DNA from 4 places in the Streptomyces sp. NPDC055962 genome. Region 1 is predicted to be linked to each of the others. Evidence: riboswitches for the same ligand, from Rfam matches in the RefSeq annotation. Region 1 holds a riboswitch; each other region holds the start of a gene.
What was found. A riboswitch is a leader RNA that binds a small molecule or an ion and turns the genes downstream of it on or off. The one in region 1 is predicted to bind cyclic di-AMP.
Positions count from the first base shown of each region.

Region 2: it holds a riboswitch for cyclic di-AMP, as region 1 does, so the genes downstream of both, ACFC51_RS29415 (M23 family metallopeptidase) here and ACFC51_RS34070 (C40 family peptidase) in region 1, are expected to answer to the same signal.
Region 3: it holds a riboswitch for cyclic di-AMP, as region 1 does, so the genes downstream of both, ACFC51_RS04645 (NlpC/P60 family protein) here and ACFC51_RS34070 (C40 family peptidase) in region 1, are expected to answer to the same signal.
Region 4: it holds a riboswitch for cyclic di-AMP, as region 1 does, so the genes downstream of both, ACFC51_RS23665 (transglycosylase family protein) here and ACFC51_RS34070 (C40 family peptidase) in region 1, are expected to answer to the same signal.

Region 1 is NZ_JBHJYN010000019.1:106,803-110,002, forward strand. Features, by position in the region: gene ACFC51_RS34060 (LysR family transcriptional regulator) at 1-716, opposite strand, end outside; gene ACFC51_RS34065 (LysE family translocator) at 789-1,427, shown strand; gene ACFC51_RS34070 (C40 family peptidase) at 1,446-1,916, opposite strand; cyclic di-AMP (ydaO/yuaA leader) riboswitch at 1,920-2,092, opposite strand; gene ACFC51_RS34075 (hypothetical protein) at 2,556-2,864, opposite strand; gene ACFC51_RS34080 (ATP-dependent Clp protease proteolytic subunit) at 2,872-3,200, opposite strand, start outside.
Region 2 is NZ_JBHJYN010000013.1:117,217-120,416, forward strand. Features, by position in the region: gene ACFC51_RS29410 (M16 family metallopeptidase) at 1-1,266, shown strand, start outside; cyclic di-AMP (ydaO/yuaA leader) riboswitch at 1,457-1,624, shown strand; gene ACFC51_RS29415 (M23 family metallopeptidase) at 1,638-2,420, shown strand; gene ACFC51_RS29420 (GntR family transcriptional regulator) at 2,643-3,200, shown strand, end outside.
Region 3 is NZ_JBHJYN010000001.1:1,039,399-1,042,598, forward strand. Features, by position in the region: gene pcrA (DNA helicase PcrA) at 1-1,648, opposite strand, end outside; cyclic di-AMP (ydaO/yuaA leader) riboswitch at 1,906-2,067, shown strand; gene ACFC51_RS04645 (NlpC/P60 family protein) at 2,066-3,200, shown strand, end outside.
Region 4 is NZ_JBHJYN010000008.1:266,593-269,792, forward strand. Features, by position in the region: gene ACFC51_RS23660 (transglycosylase family protein) at 5-1,003, shown strand; cyclic di-AMP (ydaO/yuaA leader) riboswitch at 1,294-1,466, shown strand; gene ACFC51_RS23665 (transglycosylase family protein) at 1,467-2,162, shown strand; gene eno (phosphopyruvate hydratase) at 2,481-3,200, shown strand, end outside.

The sequences.
Region 1 (3,200 bases):
ACCAGAGCGCAGACCAGGGCATAGCCGGGAGACTCGCACACCACGGCAGGGGTGGCCCCCGCCTCGGCCAGCGCACGCTCCACCCCGCGCCGCGGTGGGTGCTCCGGCGCACTGCTGATCAAAGGGCGGCCCGCCAGTCCCGCGACGGGCAGCGGTCCGCTGCCCTCGGACAGCATCTGCCCGGGCGCGGTGACCAGCACCAGTTCCTCGACGAGCAGCGGCTCGACGGACACCCCCGCCGGCATCGGCCCGGCCGCCGCGGGCTCGTACGCATGGGTGAGGGCCAGATCCACGTCGCCCGCCGCCACCGCGGCCACACCGGCGGGCGGCTCGTAGTCCGTGACGCTCAGCTCCACGTCGGGGTGGGCGCGGCGGAACGCGGTGAGCACCGGGGGCAGCAGATGGATCCCGGCCGTCACGAAGGTGCCGACCCGCAGCCGGCCGCCGGACAGCCCAGCGAGCCGGGCCAGTTCGTGCCGCGCCTGGTCCATCTCGTCCAGCACACGCCTGGCCCGCCCCGCCAGCAGCTCACCGGCAGCCGTCAGCCGCGCCCCCCGGTGGTGCCGGACGAGGAGGGCGGCCCCCGCTTCCCGTTCGAGCTTGGCCAGCTGCTGGGAGAGCGCGGGTGCGGTGTAGCCGAGCCGCGCGGCGGCCCGTGTGATCGAGCCTGCCTCGGCCACCGCCACCAGCGCGGCCAGCCGTGTCGGGTCGTACATGAAGCATTCCTTTTGGCAGACCATGAAGATTGCAAGTACACGCTAAAGGGCTCAAGCCGTCAGGGTGTCCCCATGGACGCACAACTGCTCGCCTTCTTGGCCGTGGCCGCAGGAATGGTGGCGCTGCCCGGCGCCGACTTCACGGTGGTCGTACGCAACGCGCTCGCATCCCGGCGGTCCGGGCTGGCCACCGCGGTGGGAGTCGCCGGAGGGCTCGTGGTGCACACGGCCCTGGCCGTCGCCGGACTCGCCGCCGTGCTCGTGACGATGCCGGTCCTCTTCCGCACCGTCCAGCTGCTCGGCGGCGCGTACGTGCTCTACCTCGGTCTCAGCGGCCTGTACGCGCTCCGGCGGTCCGCCGGCGGAGCGGACAGGGGTGCGGAGACGGGCGGCCGGGCGCCCTCGGGGCTCCGGCGTTCGCTGCGCCAGGGCTTCCTGACCAACGCCCTGAACCCGAAGGCACCCGTGCTCTTCCTGAGCCTGCTGCCCCAGTTCGTCCCCGACGGACAGCCGCCCCTGCCGAGGACCCTGCTGCTCGCCTCGGTCGTCGTCCTGCTCGCGCTCGTCTGGTTCCCGGCCGTGGCGCTCCTGGTGGACCGCCTGGGCCGGTGGCTGCGCCGGCCGCGTACCGCCCGCGCGATCGAGGGCGGCAGTGGCACGGCGCTCACCGCGCTGGGGCTCGTGCTGGTGACCGGGCCCCTGCTGCGCTGAACCAGAGATGAGGGAGGGTCAGCGGACCCTCCCGTACCAGACGTTGCCGGACCAGATCTTCTCCAGCCGGACCACCGCCCCGGTCTTCGGCGAATGCCAGATCTTCCCGCTGCCGGCGTAGATGCCGACGTGGTACACACTGCGCCCCGCATGGAAAAAGACCAGGTCGCCGCGTTTCCGCTGCGACCTGGAGATATGGCGGGTCTTGTTGTACTGCTGCTGAGCCGTGCGGGGTAGTTTCTTCCCCGCCTTCTTGAACGAGTAGAGCGTGAGCCCGGAGCAGTCGAACCGGTGAGGGCCTGTGGCGCCCCATCTGTAGGGCGCCCCCTTCTTCGACGCGGCGATCCTGAGTGCCGTCGCCGAGTGGGCGGCGGCCTCGGCGTCGTTCACGAAGCCGGGGGCCAGCATGGTGGTCCCTACGGCGAATGTCAGAGCCGAGGCCGTACCGACCCGGGCGAACAGAGACGGGACATGAACCTGCGCAGTCATGCGCAACCCTTCGTCAGCCGCCTGTGAAGGATGACCTGTCGGGTTCGGGCTGGCGAAGTTGCCCGGCCGCGCGAAGCGGCTTCACCCCGAGGACCGTCCGGAACTCCGGCCGGCCCGTTGTGCTCGGGTCCTCCACTCCTGCCGATCCACTTCTGTCGACCAGGCATCCGGACAGCGGCAGGACTCGGCGTCCGCCCGGACCGCCCCGCCGCGGTGGCGGGGGCTTGTCGTCCCAGGGATCTTTACGCACGCCCTGCCGGATTTCCTGGCTGAAGTGTCGATATGTGAGAGTCGTCACGACTGATCCGATCGGGTGGACGCGACGGCCGGCTGGCCCCGGCGGCCGGGGCCGACCAGCCGTGTACCAGCAGCGGAACGTTGCATTCCGTTCAGCGTCCGCATGCGGTGCGCAAGTCGGGCTGTCCCCCGGGCGGGGGAGCTCCTACGCCGAACGAGCGAGGAAAACTCATCGGCTCGTCGGGCGTGTCGAAAAGCGGCGCCACCGGGGGCGATCCGTCGCCGTACCGGACGGCCGTGCCGTCCTGCTCGCGGACACCCCTGCCGCCCCGTCCGCGGACGCCCCTGCCGCCCTGTCCGTCGGGCGTGCCGACCGCCCCGTCCGCAGGGCGGCCGGACCGCTCAGCCCGTAGGGGCGGGAGGCACGGCGACCCGCCCCGCGCGTCGTTCGCCGTCCAGCAGTCGCAGCACCCTGGCCAGGGTGTCCGCGTGGATCTGCGACTCACCCCGGTCGTGCATCAGCGCGAGGGCGTCGCGGAGGGCGGTCGCCCTGGACGCGAGAGCCTGGGCAGCCCGGAGCGCTCCGTATGTGTCGCTGCCCCGGGCGGGATTGATGCGGCCGAGCTGGTCGAGCACTTCCAGATAGCAGTCGACGAACTCGGCCTCCGCGCGGGTCAGTGCGGGGAGCGGTGGGAACTGGGGTGGGAGCATCGGCTGTTCACCTCGCGGGGCGCGGCGGCTGGGACGGCGTGCGGTTCTCCACGACGTGGTCCACCAGCCCGAACGCCAGGGCGGCAGGGGCGTCGAGGATGGTGTCCCGTTCGATGTCGTCGCTGATCTCCCGCGTGGAACGCCCCGTGTGACGGGCCAGCATGGCCGTGAGCAGCTCGCGTTCGCGCAGCAGCTCGCGGGCCTGGATGTCGAGATCGGAGGGCTGGCCCTGCACCGGCTCGTCCAGAGCGGGTTGCTGGATGACTACCCGCGCACCCGGCAGGGCATGTCGGTGTCCGGGCGCGCCGGCTGCGAGCAGGACCGCCGCGCCGGCGC
Region 2 (3,200 bases), on a different contig from region 1:
CAGGTCGTCGCCGTGGAGATCTTCCTCGACGCGCCGCTCGACGCCGAGCCCGAGGGGCTGGACGGCGTGGCGACGATCATGTCGCGCGCCCTGTCCGAGGGCACGGACAAGCGCTCCGCCGAGGAGTTCGCCGCGGAGCTGGAGCGCTGCGGCGCCACGCTGGACGCGCACGCGGACCACCCGGGGGTCCGGGTCTCCCTCGAGGTCCCGGTCTCCCGCCTGTCCAAGGCGCTCGGCCTGGTCGCCGAGGCCCTGCGGGCCCCGGCCTTCGCCGAGAGCGAGATCGAGCGCCTGGTCGGCAACCGCCTCGACGAGATCCCGCACGAGCAGGCCAACCCCGCCCGCCGGGCCGCCAAGCAGCTGTCCAAGGAGCTCTTCCCCGCCACGGCCCGGATGTCGCGTCCGCGCCAGGGCACGGAGGAGACCGTCCGGCGGATCGACGCAGCCGCCGTGCGCGCCTTCTACGACGCCCACATCCGCCCGTCCACGGCGACGGCGGTCGTCGTCGGCGACCTCACCGAGGTGGACCTGGACGCGCTGCTCGCCGAGACCGTCGGAGACTGGTCGGGCAATGCGGGACAGGCCCGCCCGGTGCCCCCGATCACCGCGGACGACACCGGCCGTGTGGTCATCGTGGACCGTCCCGGAGCCGTCCAGACACAGCTGCTGATCGGCCGGATCGGCGCGGACCGGCACGACAGCGTGTGGCCTGCCCAGGTCCTCGGCACGTACTGCCTGGGAGGCACACTCACCTCACGGCTGGACCGCGTGCTGCGCGAGGAGAAGGGCTACACCTACGGGGTCCGCGCCTTCGGGCAGGTGCTGCGCTCGACGGCGCCCGGCTCGTCCTCCGGGGCGACCGGGGCCGCCATGCTCGCGATCAGCGGTTCCGTCGACACGGAGTCCACCGGGCCGGCGCTCGACGACCTCTGGAAGGTCCTGCGCACGCTTGCGGCCGAAGGGCTCACCGACGCCGAGCGCGAGACGGCGGTGCAGAACCTCGTGGGCGTCGCCCCGCTGAAGTACGAGACGGCGGCCTCGGTCGCGGGCACCCTGGCCGACCAGGTGGAGCAGCACCTGCCGGACGACTACCAGGCCGAGCTGTACGCGCGTCTGGCGGCGACCGGCACGGTGGAGGCGACGGCAGCCGTGGTCAACGCGTTCCCGGTGGACCGTCTGGTGACCGTCCTGGTCGGGGACGCCGCACAGATCGCGGAGCCCGTACGGGCGCTCGGCATCGGCGAGGTGTCGGTCGTCACCGGCTGACATGACGGGACATCAGGGACCCCGGCGGAGCACTCCCGCCGGGGTTCTTCCTTTTGTCTCTTTTAAGCGTAAAATACATGTTCATCCTGTGGGATGTGCGACAAAAGGCCCGTTCCGTTTGGCGGCGGAAAGCGGCCCGCTCTAGCGTCGGCCCGGCTGTCCGTCAGACGAATGCCGCATCCGTGGCGCCGGGCAGCCATCGCCGAGTCCCCGTCAGGCGCGAGCCTGGGGAGCCGGGGACCCACGAAGTCCCTGGGGTGAATCGGATCCCTGCACCTCGCGCGAGGCTCAGGGGGCCGTAGGAGACCTTCCTGCTCCGAACCCGTCAGCTAACCCGGTAGGCGAGAAGGAAGGAAAGGACCAGCCCCTCCATGGCGTTCATCCGTGCCACCGGGAAGCACCGTGCCCCGAGCCGTCTGACGCGCAAGAGCGCCGAGGTCGCCGGCATCGCGGCCCTGGCCACCGCCGGTGTCATCGGCGCCACCGCGTCCCCCGCCCTCGCCGCGGACTCCGGGACCCCCGCCGCGTCCTCCACCGGCCTGACGCAGACCGTCGCCCTCGACACCACGCTCGCCGCCCAGATCGACGCCCAGGCCCAGGCCCAGGCGCACCAGGCCGAGGTCGTGGCCAAGGCCGAGGCCGCCGCGAAGGCGAAGGCCGAGGCGAAGCGCAAGGCCGAGGCCCGGGCCAAGGAGGTCCGTGAGGAGAAGGCGCGCGCGGCCCGCGCTGCCGAGCGCGCCCGGCTGAACGCGTTCCACCTCCCGGTCGCCGGCTCCCACGTGACCACCGGCTACAAGTCCGGTGGCGCGCTCTGGTCCTCCGGCACCCACTCCGGCGTGGACTTCCAGGCGGCGTCCGGCACCTCCGTCGTCGCGGTCGGCGCCGGTACGGTCGTCGAGGCGGGCTGGGGCGGCGCCTACGGGAACAACATCGTCCTCAGGATGAAGGACGGCACGTACACGCAGTACGGCCACCTCTCCTCGATCGGCGTCTCCGTCGGCCAGAGCGTCGGCTCGGGCGAGCAGATCGGCATCTCCGGCTCGACCGGCAACTCCACCGGGCCGCACCTGCACTTCGAGGCCCGGACCACTCCCGAGTACGGCTCGGACATGGACCCCGTCGCCTACCTCCGTGCCCACGGCGTCCAGGTCTGACCCCACGCCGTACGACACCGCTCCGACGAAGGCCCCGGCACCCGCCGGGGCCTTCGCCGTGCGTCCGGGGAGGCGTGCGCCGAAGCCCCGTGGAACTGCTCCCTGGCCAAAAGATATCCATGGATTCCGCCCCGCCATCGGAAATTCCGGCCGGTTGCAATAGAGTCGCAGAACAGGCGTCGATCGGCCGCGTTTCGCGGGGATTAAGGCGGAGGTTCGGACATGCGCATTCCCGCGCATTCGGTATGCACGGCAATCCGTGACGACATCGTCTCCGGTGTCTTCGAGCGCGGCAGCCGCCTCACCGAAGAGGTGCTCGCGCGTCGCTACGGCGTCTCCCGCGTCCCCGTGCGCGAGGCGCTGCGCACGCTGGAGTCCGAAGGGTTCGTCGTCACCCGCAGGCATGCCGGCGCCTGTGTCGCCGAGCCCACGGAGCAGGAGGCCGCGGACCTCCTGGACATCCGGATGCTCCTGGAGCCCCTGGGGGCAGCCCGCGCGGCACAGCGGCGCACCGAGGCGCACCTCAAGGTGCTGCGGGGCCTGGTCAGGCTGGGGCAGGAGCGGGTCCGCCGGGGTGAGGGCGAGGATCTGCGCTCGCTGGGCGGCTGGTTCCACGAGACGCTGGCACAGGCCTCGGGCAGCCCGGCGCTCATCGCACTGCTCACCCAGCTCCGACACAAGATCGCCTGGATGTACGCCGTCGAGCAGCCGGTCCGCCCCGCGGAATCCTGGGCCGAGCACGGCGCCCTCGTCGACGCCGTGGCGCGCCGCGACGCCGAG
Region 3 (3,200 bases), on a different contig from region 1:
CCACGACCGCCGGGCCCGCGCCGGACTCCACGATCGTGCGGAGCTCCTCCATCAGTGTGTTGAAGCGCTTCACGGCGTTCGCCGACCGGGCCGCCATGCCGTACGCCTCGTCGACACGGCGCAGCGCCTGCGGGAAGGAGATCTTCTCGCGCATGGACAGGGCGTCGATCATCGCCTCGGCCCGGTCCCCGATGCCGCGCTTGGGCACGTTGAGGATGCGCCGCAGCGGGACGGTGTCCTCGGGGTTGGACAGCACCCGGAGGTAGGCCAGGACGTCCCTGACCTCCTTGCGCTCGTAGAAGCGCACTCCGCCGACGACCTTGTAGGGCAGTCCGACGCGGATGAAGATCTCCTCGAAGACACGGGACTGGGCGTTGGTGCGGTAGAAGACGGCGACGTCGCCCGCCTTCGCGTCGCCCGCGTCCGTCAGCCGGTCGATCTCGTCGGCGACGAACTGCGCCTCGTCGTGCTCGGTGTCGGCGACGTAGCCGGTGATCCGGGTGCCGGTGCCCGCGTTGGTCCAGAGGTTCTTGGGGCGGCGGCTCTCGTTGCGCTCGATGACGGCGTTGGCCGCCGAGAGGATCGTCTGCGTGGAGCGGTAGTTCTGCTCCAGCATGATCGTCGTCGCATCCGGATAGTCCTCCTCGAACTGGAGGATGTTGCGGATGGTCGCGCCGCGGAAGGCGTAGATCGACTGGTCCGCGTCACCGACGACGCACAGCTCGCCCGGGGCGTCGGCCTCGCCCGCCGGGCCCACCAGCTCGCGCACGAGGGTGTACTGCGCGTGGTTGGTGTCCTGGTACTCGTCGACCATGACGTGCCGGAAGCGGCGGCGGTAGTGCTCGGCGACGTCGGGGAACGCCTGGAGCAGGTGGACCGTCGTCATGATGATGTCGTCGAAGTCGAGGGCGTTGGCCTCCCGCAGCCGCGCCTGGTAGAGCGCGTAGGCCTGGGCCAGCGTCTTCTCGAAGCCGTCGGCGGCCTGCCCGGCGAAGGTCTCCTCGTCGATCAGCTCGTTCTTCAGGTTCGAGACCTTCGCCGTGAACGACTTCGGCGGGTAGCGCTTCGGGTCGAGGTCCAGATCCCGGCAGACCAGGGCCATCAGCCGCTTGGAGTCGGCGGCGTCGTAGATCGAGAACGACGAGGTGAAGCCGAGGCGCTTCGACTCCCGGCGCAGGATCCGCACGCAGGCGCTGTGGAAGGTCATGACCCACATGGCGTTGGCGCGCGGGCCGACGAGGTCTCCGACGCGCTCCTTCATCTCGCCGGCGGCCTTGTTCGTGAAGGTGATGGCGAGGATCTGCCCCGGGTGCACCCCGCGCTCGGCGAGGAGGTGGGCGATCCGGTGGGTGAGCACCCGAGTCTTGCCGGACCCGGCCCCGGCGACGATGAGCAGCGGGGAGCCGGCGTGCACGACGGCGGCGCGCTGCTCGGTGTTCAGCCCGTCGAGCAGCGCGGCGGAGTCGACCACGGGGCGCGGGGCGCCGTCGCGGTAGTAGGCGTCGCGCGGCGGCGGAGGGGCGTCGAAGACGTCCTCGAAGAGGCCCTCCGGCACCGCTTCGGGTGCGTGCTCCTCGGGGGGCGGCGGGGGGCCGTCCTCCGCTCGCTGGAGGCCGGTCAGGAAACTGTCGTCAAAGAGGCTGCTCATCGCCTCACGAGTCTAGGCGGCCGCACCGACAGCCCGGGCCGCATCGGCGACAAGGACCCCGGACCGTGCGCACAACGCGAGGGCGCGCCCACGGTCCGTGAGCTCCAGGGAGTGGTTCCGGCCACAGGGACCGCCACTCCGAAAAGGTCACGGAAATGTATCGGGCATATCGCACATCAACCTTCACAGGGACGCCACGGGTTGGCTAGCGTGCTCCGACGGGTGCCCCGTACCCCCTTGAGGCGAACCGCGCCGCACGGGTGCCCCCGCCGAATCCGTACTCCCCCGAAGGGAGCCCGGAACCGGGGACCCACACGCAGCACCGGGGTGAATCGGCCCGTCTCCACCGGACCGTAGGGCAGCCTTCCGTTCCGCCCGAACCCGACAGCTAACCCGGTAGGCGGTCCACGGAAGGAGATGCCGGCCTTGGCGTCGCATCGCAAGCCGCGCACACGCATGCGCACCACCACCCCCGCCGTCGGTCTCACGACCGTGGCGCTCGCCTCCGTCACCCTGCTCTCCACGCAGAGCGCGACGGCGGCTCCCGCCGAGCCGAAGCCCGGTATCGAGGAAGTGCAGAAGAAGGTCGACGCCCTCTACCGGCAGGCCGGCACCGCGACGCAGCAGTACAACAAGGCGAGGACCGCCTCGGCCGAGCAGCGCTCCGAGGTCGACGCACTCCTGGAGGCGGCTGCGAAGCGGGCCGACAAGCTCAACGAGACGCGCCGCGAGCTGGGCAACTACGCGGCCGCGCAGTACCGCACCGGCTCGATCGCCCCGACGGCCACGTTCTTCCTCGCGGACGACCCCCAGTCGTACTTCGACCAGGACCAGCTGATGGCGCGGATGACCAGCCGCCAGCAGAAGTCGGTGGCCGACTTCCGTACGCAGCAGAAGGAAGCGGCGGAGAAGCGCGTCGAGGCGACGAAGAGCCTGGAGAAGCTCACCGAGTCGCAGGCCGCGCTGCGCACCAGCAAGCAGCAGGTGCAGACGAAGCTCACCGAGGCGCGCACCCTGCTGTCGAAGCTCACCGCCGAGGAGAAGGCGCGGCTCGCGGAGCTGGAGCGCAAGAAGGAGGCCGAGGCCCGGCGCAAGGCCGAGGAGCTCGCCAGGCAGCAGGCCGCCGCCGCGAAGGAGAAGGCGGAGCAGGCCGACGCGGACGAGGCGGCGCAGGGGGGCACCGGGACGGGAGGCACGGGCTCCGGCAGCGGGTACGCCTCGAAGGCGGAGCAGGTCCTGTCCTTCGCCCGCGCCCAGATCGGCAAGCCGTACGTGTGGGGGGCGACGGGCCCGTCGTCGTACGACTGCTCGGGGCTGACCCAGGCGGCCTGGAAGGCCGCCGGTGTCGATCTCCCGCGCACCACCTGGGACCAGGTCGAGGTCGGCACCCGGGTGGCCACGGCGGACCTGCAGCCGGGGGACCTTGTCTTCTTCTACGACGACATCAGCCACGTCGGCATCTACAAGGGCGACGGCATGATGATCCACGCGCCGAAGCCGGGCGCGAACGTCCGCGAGGAGTCGATCTACTACATGCCGATCTACGGCAGCG
Region 4 (3,200 bases), on a different contig from region 1:
TCCCATGGGCTCCGCGACCGGCAGACACCGTCGCCCTCGTCAGGCACCCGCCATCGTCGTCGCCGCAGGCGTCACAGGATCGGCCATCGCCATTCCGCTGCTCGGTGCGGGCGGCGCGCAGGCGGCCGACGCGACGACCTGGGACAGGGTCGCCGAATGTGAGAGCGGCGGCATGTGGAGTGCCGACCTCGGCAACGGCTACTACGGCGGTCTGCAGTTCTCGCAGGACACCTGGTCGGCCTACGGCGGCACGTCGTACGCGCCCCGCGCCGACCTGGCGAGCCGCTCCCAGCAGATAGCGGTGGCGGAGAAGGTGCTGGACGACAAGGGCCCGCAGGCGTGGCCCAGCTGTGCCGTGATCTCCGGCCTCGCCCTGGACGGGACGCTTCCGGGCGTCGACCCGGGCGGCGAGCCGTCCGCCGAGCCCTCGGACACCGCGACGCCGTCCGGCACCCCCTCCTCCGAGACGGAGGACCCGGCGGACGCGGCCGACGAGAAGGCCGACGCGGACGCGAAGGGCCAGGAGAGCGGGAACGCGTCCGACGACGCGGCGGACGAGAGCGACAAGGCCGGCGAGCCCTCGGACGCCGCCACTCCGTCCAAGACCCCCTCCTCCGAGGCGTCCGGGACGTCCGGCGCCTCGAAGGGTGACGCGGCCAAGGGCGGGAAGCACCGCGGCACGCCGGCTCCCGAGGCCGGCGCGGAGTCGGGGACCGACGCGCGCGAGTCCGGCCGCCACGCCTCCCGCGGCGACTCCGGCGCACGACAGGGCGCGGAGGGCACGTACACCGTCCGCGAGGGCGACAACCTCTGGGCGATCGCCGACGCGCAGGACCTGACCGGTGGGTGGACCGCGCTCTACGAGGCCAACAAGGACGAGCTCGGCTCCGACCCGGACCTGATTCTTCCCGGCCAGAACCTGGACCTCGGCCTCGGGGCGGACGCGCAGGACGCCCCGGCGGAGACGCAGAGCGCCCCGGCGGAGACGCCCGCCGCCAACTGATCGAAAGCGGGAAAACACCCCGAAAACAGGGGTAGTTAAGAGACCTATGTCCACTTATGTGTAAGTGAGACATGGGTCTCTTTGCGTCAACTGCCGCGCCCCGTCCGTCCGGTCCGTCCATATTGCGTCCGACCTGCGAAAACGCTTCTCGCAGGCGAACCGATTCGGGCTGATTGGTCGTTATGTCCATCTTTGAATGTGGGGGTTGCGTGTGTCTACGGTCGGAGCCGCTCGCACCGCGGGCACCCTCGACCGTCACGCCGAATCCTGCCGTCGGCCGAGGGGTACCGACGCGTAAAGCGCCGTAGGCAGGAGCGGGGGAACCAGGTAGGCGCCGGACCCGGCCGTCGGAAGACGGGCGCAGGGAACGGCTAGGGGTGGAGCCGCCCGCGGAAGCGGGCGGCCGGGCAACTCACAGGCCCGAACCCGACAGCTCACCTCGTAGGCGTCGGTGAGGAGAACCATGCTGCTTTCCAGCAAGGGCAAGCACCGTCGCCCGTCCAAGGCCGTCCGTATCGCGACCCTGGCCGGCGTCACCGGTGCGGCCGTCGCCGTCCCGCTCATGGGCGCGACCGGTGCCTCCGCCGCCTCCGTCGACACCTGGGACGCCGTCGCCCAGTGCGAGTCCGGTGGCAACTGGTCCATCAACACCGGCAACGGCTACTACGGCGGTCTGCAGTTCTCGCAGTCCAGCTGGGCCGCCGCCGGTGGCACGCAGTACGCCGCCCGCGCCGACCTGGCCACCAAGGGCCAGCAGATAGCCGCCGCCGAGAAGCTCCTCGCCCTCCAGGGCCCGGGTGCCTGGTCCTGCGCCGGTGCCGGCGGCCTGACGAACGACGGTGTGGACCCGGGTGTCGACACCGGCTCCGGCCAGAGCACCGACAAGGCCGAGACGAAGGCCCAGCCGGAGCGCAAGGCCGAGCAGCCCACCACGCGCAGCGAGAAGCGCACGGCCCCCGAGAAGACCGTCACCACCCCGACCGGCAAGAAGGTCGAGAAGGGTGACGGCGAGTACAAGGTGAAGACCGGCGACACCCTCAGCACGATCGCCGACGCGAAGAAGGTCAAGGGCGGCTGGCAGAAGCTGTTCAAGCTGAACGACGACATCGTCGACGACGCCGACATGATCTTCCCGGGTCAGCAGCTCCACCTGAAGTAGTCGGAAACGGCCCGGGGTCCCCCTCCTGCCCCGGTGGCCCGGCCCGGCGCGCAGACCCCCCGCGCGCCGGGCCGCGGCCGTGTCCGGCACCCGTCGTCAGGGTGCCGGCGTGTGCCCGCCTCAGCGGCGAGCGTTCAACAGTTGTGGTTACTGGCCAGTAGAATTCTGGAGCTTTGCCCGTAATGCGGGCCCTTGGGTCCTTTTTCGTCCCAGGGGACGGGCGGACGGCCGACGGAGCGGGCCGAGCCGGTTAGGCTCGTGGCGCAAGGCCACAGTGACCCTGCACAACCAGTGTCAGATCCCAGAAGGAGATGCCTCGTGCCGTCCATCGACGTCGTCGTAGCCAGGGAAATCCTCGACTCCCGGGGCAACCCCACGGTCGAGGTCGAGGTTGGCCTCGACGACGGCAGCACGGGACGTGCTGCTGTTCCGTCCGGAGCCTCCACCGGCGCGTTCGAGGCCATCGAGCTTCGCGACGGTGACCCCAACCGCTACCAGGGCAAGGGCGTCGAGAAGGCCGTCCTCGCCGTGATCGAGCAGATCGGCCCGGAGCTCGTCGGCTACGACGCCACCGAGCAGCGCCTCATCGACCAGGCGATGTTCGACCTGGACGCGACCGAGAACAAGGGCTCCCTCGGCGCCAACGCCATCCTCGGTGTCTCGCTGGCCGTGGCGCACGCCGCGTCCGAGGCCTCCGACCTCCCGCTGTTCCGCTACCTCGGCGGCCCGAACGCGCACCTGCTGCCCGTTCCGATGATGAACATCCTGAACGGCGGCTCGCACGCCGACTCCAACGTGGACATCCAGGAGTTCATGATCGCGCCGATCGGCGCCGAGTCCTTCTCCGAGGCCCTGCGCTGGGGCGCGGAGATCTACCACACGCTGAAGAAGGTCCTGAAGACCAAGGGCCTGTCGACCGGTCTCGGTGACGAGGGCGGCTTCGCCCCCAACCTCGAGTCCAACCGCGCCGCCCTCGACCTCATCCTCGAGGCCATCAAGGAGGCCGGCTACGTCCCCGGCCGTGACATCGCGCTCGCG